DNA from 2 places in the Geobacillus sp. JS12 genome. Region 1 is predicted to be linked to the other one. Evidence: a T-box and tRNA genes for the amino acid it is inferred to sense, from the RefSeq annotation. Region 1 holds a T-box; the other holds one or more tRNA genes.
The links. The T-box of region 1 lies ahead of trpS (tryptophan--tRNA ligase). A T-box ahead of a tRNA ligase gene usually reads a tRNA of that ligase, here a tRNA-Trp.
Positions count from the first base shown of each region.

Region 2: it has a tRNA-Trp gene. The T-box ahead of trpS (tryptophan--tRNA ligase) is inferred to sense a tRNA for this amino acid. The anticodon was not compared.

Region 1 is NZ_CP014749.1:276,222-279,468, forward strand. It holds gene A0V43_RS01460 (YjbA family protein) at 1-279, shown strand, start outside; gene trpS (tryptophan--tRNA ligase) at 341-1,327, opposite strand; T-box leader at 1,378-1,610, opposite strand; gene A0V43_RS01470 (DUF3899 domain-containing protein) at 1,661-2,035, opposite strand; gene A0V43_RS01475 (peptide ABC transporter substrate-binding protein) at 2,464-3,247, shown strand, end outside.
Region 2 is NZ_CP014749.1:2,534,487-2,537,733, forward strand. It holds gene A0V43_RS12385 (YobA family protein) at 107-568, opposite strand; tRNA gene A0V43_RS12390 (tRNA-Leu) at 895-978, opposite strand; tRNA gene A0V43_RS12395 (tRNA-Cys) at 1,041-1,114, opposite strand; tRNA gene A0V43_RS12400 (tRNA-Gly) at 1,124-1,195, opposite strand; tRNA gene A0V43_RS12405 (tRNA-Gln) at 1,201-1,275, opposite strand; tRNA gene A0V43_RS12410 (tRNA-His) at 1,291-1,363, opposite strand; tRNA gene A0V43_RS12415 (tRNA-Trp) at 1,381-1,454, opposite strand; tRNA gene A0V43_RS12420 (tRNA-Tyr) at 1,464-1,548, opposite strand; tRNA gene A0V43_RS12425 (tRNA-Thr) at 1,555-1,630, opposite strand; tRNA gene A0V43_RS12430 (tRNA-Phe) at 1,938-2,013, opposite strand; tRNA gene A0V43_RS12435 (tRNA-Asp) at 2,204-2,279, opposite strand; tRNA gene A0V43_RS12440 (tRNA-Met) at 2,285-2,361, opposite strand; tRNA gene A0V43_RS12445 (tRNA-Val) at 2,543-2,618, opposite strand; tRNA gene A0V43_RS12450 (tRNA-Glu) at 2,628-2,699, opposite strand; tRNA gene A0V43_RS12455 (tRNA-Ser) at 2,714-2,804, opposite strand; tRNA gene A0V43_RS12460 (tRNA-Asn) at 2,809-2,883, opposite strand.

The DNA.
Region 1 (3,247 bases):
CGCAAAGAGCGGCAGTTGAAACAGCTGTTGTTTATGGCGCTTGACCAGCTTTATTCGACAAAAAATACGGCCCAGATGCGCTATTGGTATACGGAATGGGCGCCGGAAAAATACGCCGCTATTCAAAAAATGTCTTTTGATGAAGCGTGGGAACAATTGTATAATGAGACGAAATACGGGTGGTCCGAACGGCATGAGCAGCTGTGCGAAAACTTGATCAAAGGGCAGCCATTTTTCGAAAAACTGTGGGAAATGGAGCAAGAACCAAAAGTCAATTAAAAAACGGGCCAAGGCGATAGGCGCCTGCCCGTTTTTGTATGGCTTCGCTCGATGCGGCTATTTACCGCCGCCGCCCGAGCCCCATGGCTTGCTCCATTTTGCGCACCATTTCCGATGCAACCCGATTTGCTTTTTCCGCCCCTTCATCCAACACGCGGTCAAGCTCCTCGCTTTCCATCCAATGGTGATACCGCTCTTGAATCGGTCGAAGCGTTTCGATGACGACTTGAGCGAGGTCGGCTTTGAAGACGCCGTATCCTTTTCCTTCGTATTGCCGCTCCAACTCCTCGATCGATTGACCGGATAGCGTCGAATAAATATTGAGCAAGTTCGAAATGCCTGGCTTCGCTTCTTTGTCGTAGCGAATCGTTCCTTCCGAGTCGGTGACGGCGCTTTTGATCTTCTTCTCGATCGTTTTTGCATCGTCAAGCAGTGTGATGTACGCTTTCGGGTTCGGATCGGATTTGCTCATCTTCTTCGTCGGGTCGACAAGCGACATGATGCGGGCGCCGACTTTCGGAATGCGCGCCTCAGGGATCGTAAACAGCTCGCCGTACCGTTTGTTGAACCGTTCCGCCAGATCGCGCGTCAGCTCGATATGCTGCTTTTGGTCTTCGCCGACCGGGACGATGTCGGTGTTATAAAGCAAAATGTCAGCGGCCATCAGCGGCGGGTACGTGAGCAGTCCGGCGCTGACCGCCTCTTTGCCGGCCGATTTTTCTTTAAATTGCGTCATCCGCTCAAGTTCGCCGATATAAACGATGCACTGCAGCATCCAAGCGGCTTGAGCGTGCGCCGGCACTTCTGACTGGATGAACAACGTCGCTTGCGTCGGGTCGATGCCGACTGCTAAATACAAAGCGGCGAGGCGGCGGATGTTTTGCCGCAGTTCGTGTGGGTCTTGCGGAACGGTAATGGCGTGTTGGTCAACGATGCAAAAATAGCAGTTGTATTCATGCTGCAGCTCGACAAACTGCCGCAGCGCCCCGATGTAGTTGCCAAGGGTGATGACGCCGCTTGGCTGAATGCCGGAAAAAATGGTTTTCATCGATCTTCACTCCCTCAAGCAAAAAATAAAAAAGGCCCTGCCATCCCTCTGATAGGGACGGTAGGACCGCGGTGCCACCCTACTTATTGCGCCGACAAGCGCAATCGCTCAGCCCATGCTTAGCGCATGGCCCCCTGTAACGCGGGGAACGTCCCCGCCTACTGCGTCGCCGGTTCGGCGGGAAGCTCGAAAGCCCATTCCATATGGCTAGCCGCTTGTTCGCACCGTCCACAAGCTCTCTGAAGGCATCGCCATATGTACTTTTCTTTCTCATCGCTCGGTTTATTCGAGATTTGCCTTATATTATACGAAAAACATTCAGCTGTTGCAACCTTATTGCACGGCATATCCGGCGGCAATCATCGCCAGAAACAGAAGCAGACCAGAAAAGAGAAGCGGATACGTGATGGCGAAACGCCGCGGACCGTGCAGCTCATCCGATTCATGTTCTGCTGCCGCTTCCTCAAGATACCGCTCCACCCTCGCGCTGCTTCTGCGCAATCGGCGAAACCCGTATGCGAATCCGCTGAAAAACCCGCGTTCATAAACAAACAAAAGCCCGCCGAGCGACAGAGGCAAAAGGGAGAGCAAAAACGAAACGTTAATAAAAGCCACTATACTCCATGCACCTTGTCCCACGACAATGAGTGAGCTTGCCGCCAGCATCGCAACGACGAGCCATCCAGTCCGCACAGCCGTTTGTTTCATATCGTCTGTTCCCGCCTTTCCCTTCTCACTGCTTATTTTATCATAAATCGTGTGGGCGGGAAGATTGTCAAAATTATCAACAAAATTATATTAAAAAAATCATAGAAGAAATATGGAATTTAAGGAGGGATTTGCTTTGGAGCCGAGGGGAAGGGCAAAAAAATTATATTGTAAGCGTTTTCTTTTTTCTGTAGGCAGAAATTTTTTGTTTACAATTGCGGAAAAAGTCATTACAATGCAAATGTAAATGAATCCGATCCCTATCTTGTTTTTAATTAGTTTGAAATTTTTTTATTTAAGGAAATAAAAAAATCCTTTTCAAATATACTAACACAGGATATAATAAGCGATGTAAGTGCAATCTTCTGAAATCAAATGGTTCAGAAGATTTGTAATACGCTACATAAATTTTTAAGGGGGGTTTTTTAGTGAAGAAGCGATTTTCTTTCTTCCTCGTCCTGCTTCTCGCGCTGTCAACGTTCCTCGCGGCGTGCGGCGGAGGCAAGGACAACAACAACGCTCAAGGCGGCCAGGGAGGCGAAAAGCCGGCGGAGAAAAAGGAGCAGGTGCTGAACTTGCTTGAAAGCCAAGAAATCCCGTCGCTTGATTCGGCGCTCGCTACCGACCAAGTATCGTTTATCGTCTTGAACAACGTCATGGAAGGCCTGTACCGTTTAGGCAAAGACAACAAGCCGGTGCCGGGGATCGCGGAAAGCTATGAAGTGAGCCAAGACGGCAAAACGTATACGTTCAAGCTTCGCAAAGACGCGAAGTGGTCGAACGGCGATCCGGTGACGGCGCACGATTTTGAATTCGCTTGGAAGCGTGTGTTGGATCCGAAAACGAAATCGGAATATGCGTACATTATGTACGACATTAAAAACGCCGAAGAAGCCAACACAGGCAAGGTGCCGCTTGACCAAGTCGGCGTCAAAGCCCTTGATGACTACACCTTGAAAGTCGAGCTGAAAAACCCAGTTCCGTATTTCGTCGGCTTGACAGCGTTTGGCACGTTTATGCCGCAAAACGAGAAATTCGTGAAAGCGCAAGGCGACAAATACGGCTTGGAAGCCAACACGACGCTGTACAACGGCCCGTTCGTGTTGAGCGAGTGGAAGCACGAACAAGGTTGGGTATATACGAAAAACCCGAACTACTGGGACAAAGACAACGTCAAGCTGGAAAAAGTCAATGTGAAAGTCGTCAAAGACA
Region 2 (3,247 bases), 1.5 Mb from region 1:
TGTTCGGAATCCAACGAATTGTTTGGCGCGTCATCGACAAGCTGCCCTCTCTCCCCCATGCTGGGAAGAGGGGGACAGCTTTTGCTTCGCATGCGGCAAAACGCTTTTATTCATCTTTGATCCGAACATCGAATTTCGTTCGTTCATGGGCGTCTTTTATTTGAATCATCCAAGTGTCCGCTTGTTTGTCATAATGAACAGCCCGAATCACAGGAATCATCTGCTCGAGCCGACTCTCTTCTTGTTTCAACGCTTGGCGAATCGCCTCCTCCTCCGATAAGCTGGCGCCATCACGCGGAGAGCTTGGCACAACCAATACTTTGCCCGCCTTCCCTTGGCCTGGATACGATTCAGCAATCCCCCCATCTATCCAAACTTGAACTTTTTGACCAATGTTCACTCGCGCTGGTGCACTAGAAACCAAGATGGTATTATAAAACTCTTTAAGCCCGCCTGTGGAACGAAAATCTTGCGGATCAGAACTGACAACCAAAATGCTCCCCCCTTCTTTTCTCACGACATACCCTTCAATGGCATAGCGGTCAGTTTGCCCGCTACAACCTGCCAACCAAACACTCCACACGGCGGCAATGAAAGCAAGCCATCTTTTCAGCCCAATCTCCTCCTCCTTTGTTATCATTAGTCGCATTTACGACAAAATTGTTTCACCCTTTTATGAAAAGCTCCAGTTTGTCAAATCCATCATGGGTACTAAAAAAACATGATGATTGACGAAATCATGGATGATCTAGATGGTAGAAATGCAAAATTCGTGCAAAATTTTTTCGGATTCTATCGTTTTTTTCGGAATTCCCAGAAAATGAAAAACGACCGCGTTTGCGGTCGTATCAAGGGTTCCACGATTTTAGATCGTGGGCTATCGAATTCTGAGGATGCCGATGGTGGGAGTCGAACCCACACGGGGGCTACCCCACACGATTTTGAGTCGTGCGCGTCTGCCAATTCCGCCACATCGGCGCGACAATTAACAATTTACCAAATCATCTTTCAACTGTCAACACTTTTTTATTCATTAGATATGGAGGCGGCACCCGGATTCGAACCGGGGGTAAAGGTTTTGCAGACCTCTGCCTTACCACTTGGCTATGCCGCCTTGATCGAGAGCGGAAGACGGGACTCGAACCCGCGACCCCCACCTTGGCAAGGTGGTGTTCTACCACTGAACTACTTCCGCATCCGTGGCTGGGGTAGCTGGATTCGAACCAACGCATCACGGAGTCAAAGTCCGTTGCCTTACCGCTTGGCTATACCCCAACGTTGTAAGTGAAGGGCGACTAGTGGGAATCGAACCCACGCATGCCAGAGCCACAATCTGGTGCGTTAACCACTTCGCCATAGTCGCCATAATCATGATAGGAATGGCAGGGGCAGTAGGAATCGAACCCACACCGGAGGTTTTGGAGACCTCTGTTCTACCATTAAACTATGCCCCTTTGTTAAAATGGTGGAGGGGGACGGATTCGAACCGCCGAACCCAAAGGGAGCGGATTTACAGTCCGCCGCGTTTAGCCACTTCGCTACCCCTCCAAGGAATGGTGCCGACTGCAGGACTTGAACCCGCAACCTACTGATTACGATTCAGTTGCTCTACCAATTGAGCTAAGTCGGCATAAAACAAATGCAAGAAGGTGGCTCATTGTTGTGCTCTGTGCCTCTTCCTCTACAAGCTGATTCGAGGAAGCAGGATGCGTCGAGGCAACTCGAAGCCGACTCGACGAAGCAAGTGCTCGTCTCTACCAATTGAGCTAAGTCGGCATAATTATGATATAAATCGTGGATCATTGTTCATTTGTTGTGTCCCTTCCTCTACCAGCCAATTCGAAGAAGCTGGGTGCGTCGGGACAACTCGCAATCGATTCGATGAAGCGGATGCTCGTCTCTGCCAATAGAGCTAAGTCAGCTTGCTATCAATTATATGGTGGCTCGGGACGGAATCGAACCGCCGACACAAGGATTTTCAGTCCTTTGCTCTACCGACTGAGCTACCGAGCCGTATCTTATTTTTCCCTTGTTCGTTGATGACTTTTGTGTCCCTTCCTCTGCCAGCGGATTCCAAGATGCTGGATGCGTCGAGGCAACTCGATGCGAATTCGATGAAGCGGATGCTCGTCTCTACCGACTGAGCTGCCGAGCCGTATTTCACCGATCACATGATTCGTTGCATCATGCATTTTTGGAAAGATGGCGGTCCCGACGGGACTCGAACCCGCGATCTCCTGCGTGACAGGCAGGCATGTTAACCACTACACTACGGGACCATTTTTGGTTGCGGGGGCAGGATTTGAACCTGCGACCTTCGGGTTATGAGCCCGACGAGCTACCGGACTGCTCCACCCCGCGGCGATAAGAAAGTAAGTTGATTTTCACAATACTTTTAGTGTTGTTGTTCGTTGCCTCTTCCTCTACAAGCTGATTCAAAGATGCCAGATGCGTCGAGGCAACTGGAAGCGGATTCGTTGAAGCAAAGGCTCTTTGCTCCACCCCACGATGATGAGAAAGCAAGTCAGCTTTTATATTAAGATGGTGGAGGATGACGGGATCGAACCGCCGACCCCTTGCTTGTAAGGCAAGTGCTCTCCCAGCTGAGCTAATCCTCCACAAAGAAGTGACCCGTACGGGATTCGAACCCGTGTTACCGCCGTGAAAGGGCGGTGTCTTAACCACTTGACCAACGGGCCATGCTGATGGATCATGGCGGAGAGCAAGGGATTCGAACCCTTGAGGCGCTATTCACGCCTACACGATTTCCAATCGTGCTCCTTCGACCACTCGGACAGCTCTCCACGATGGCTCCGCAGGCAGGATTCGAACCTGCGACCAATCGGTTAACAGCCGATTGCTCTACCACTGAGCTACTGCGGAATCATAACGAAGGTCAATTCTCCCAATAAGATGCCCTGCCTCTTCCTCTGCCAGCCGATTCAAAGAAGCTGGACGTGTCAAGGCAACTCGCAGTTCATCCGATGATGCAAATGCTCGTCACTGAGCTGCTGCGAAATGACATCTCTTTAGACATTTACTATTATAATGATTCGCGCTGAGCTGTCAAGAGTTTTTTCATTCCCTCAAAACTAGATAACCGTCGGAAGAAGCCGCTCGCCTGCGCTTTTCGCATTGTCCAGCTCCGGCTCGCCGCCGCTCGGGGTCAAATAACCTTCGCCTTCGGGATGTGAACATCCCTGCAGGCGAAGAACATTTGCCCGTCGCGGCGACCCGCTCGCCTGCG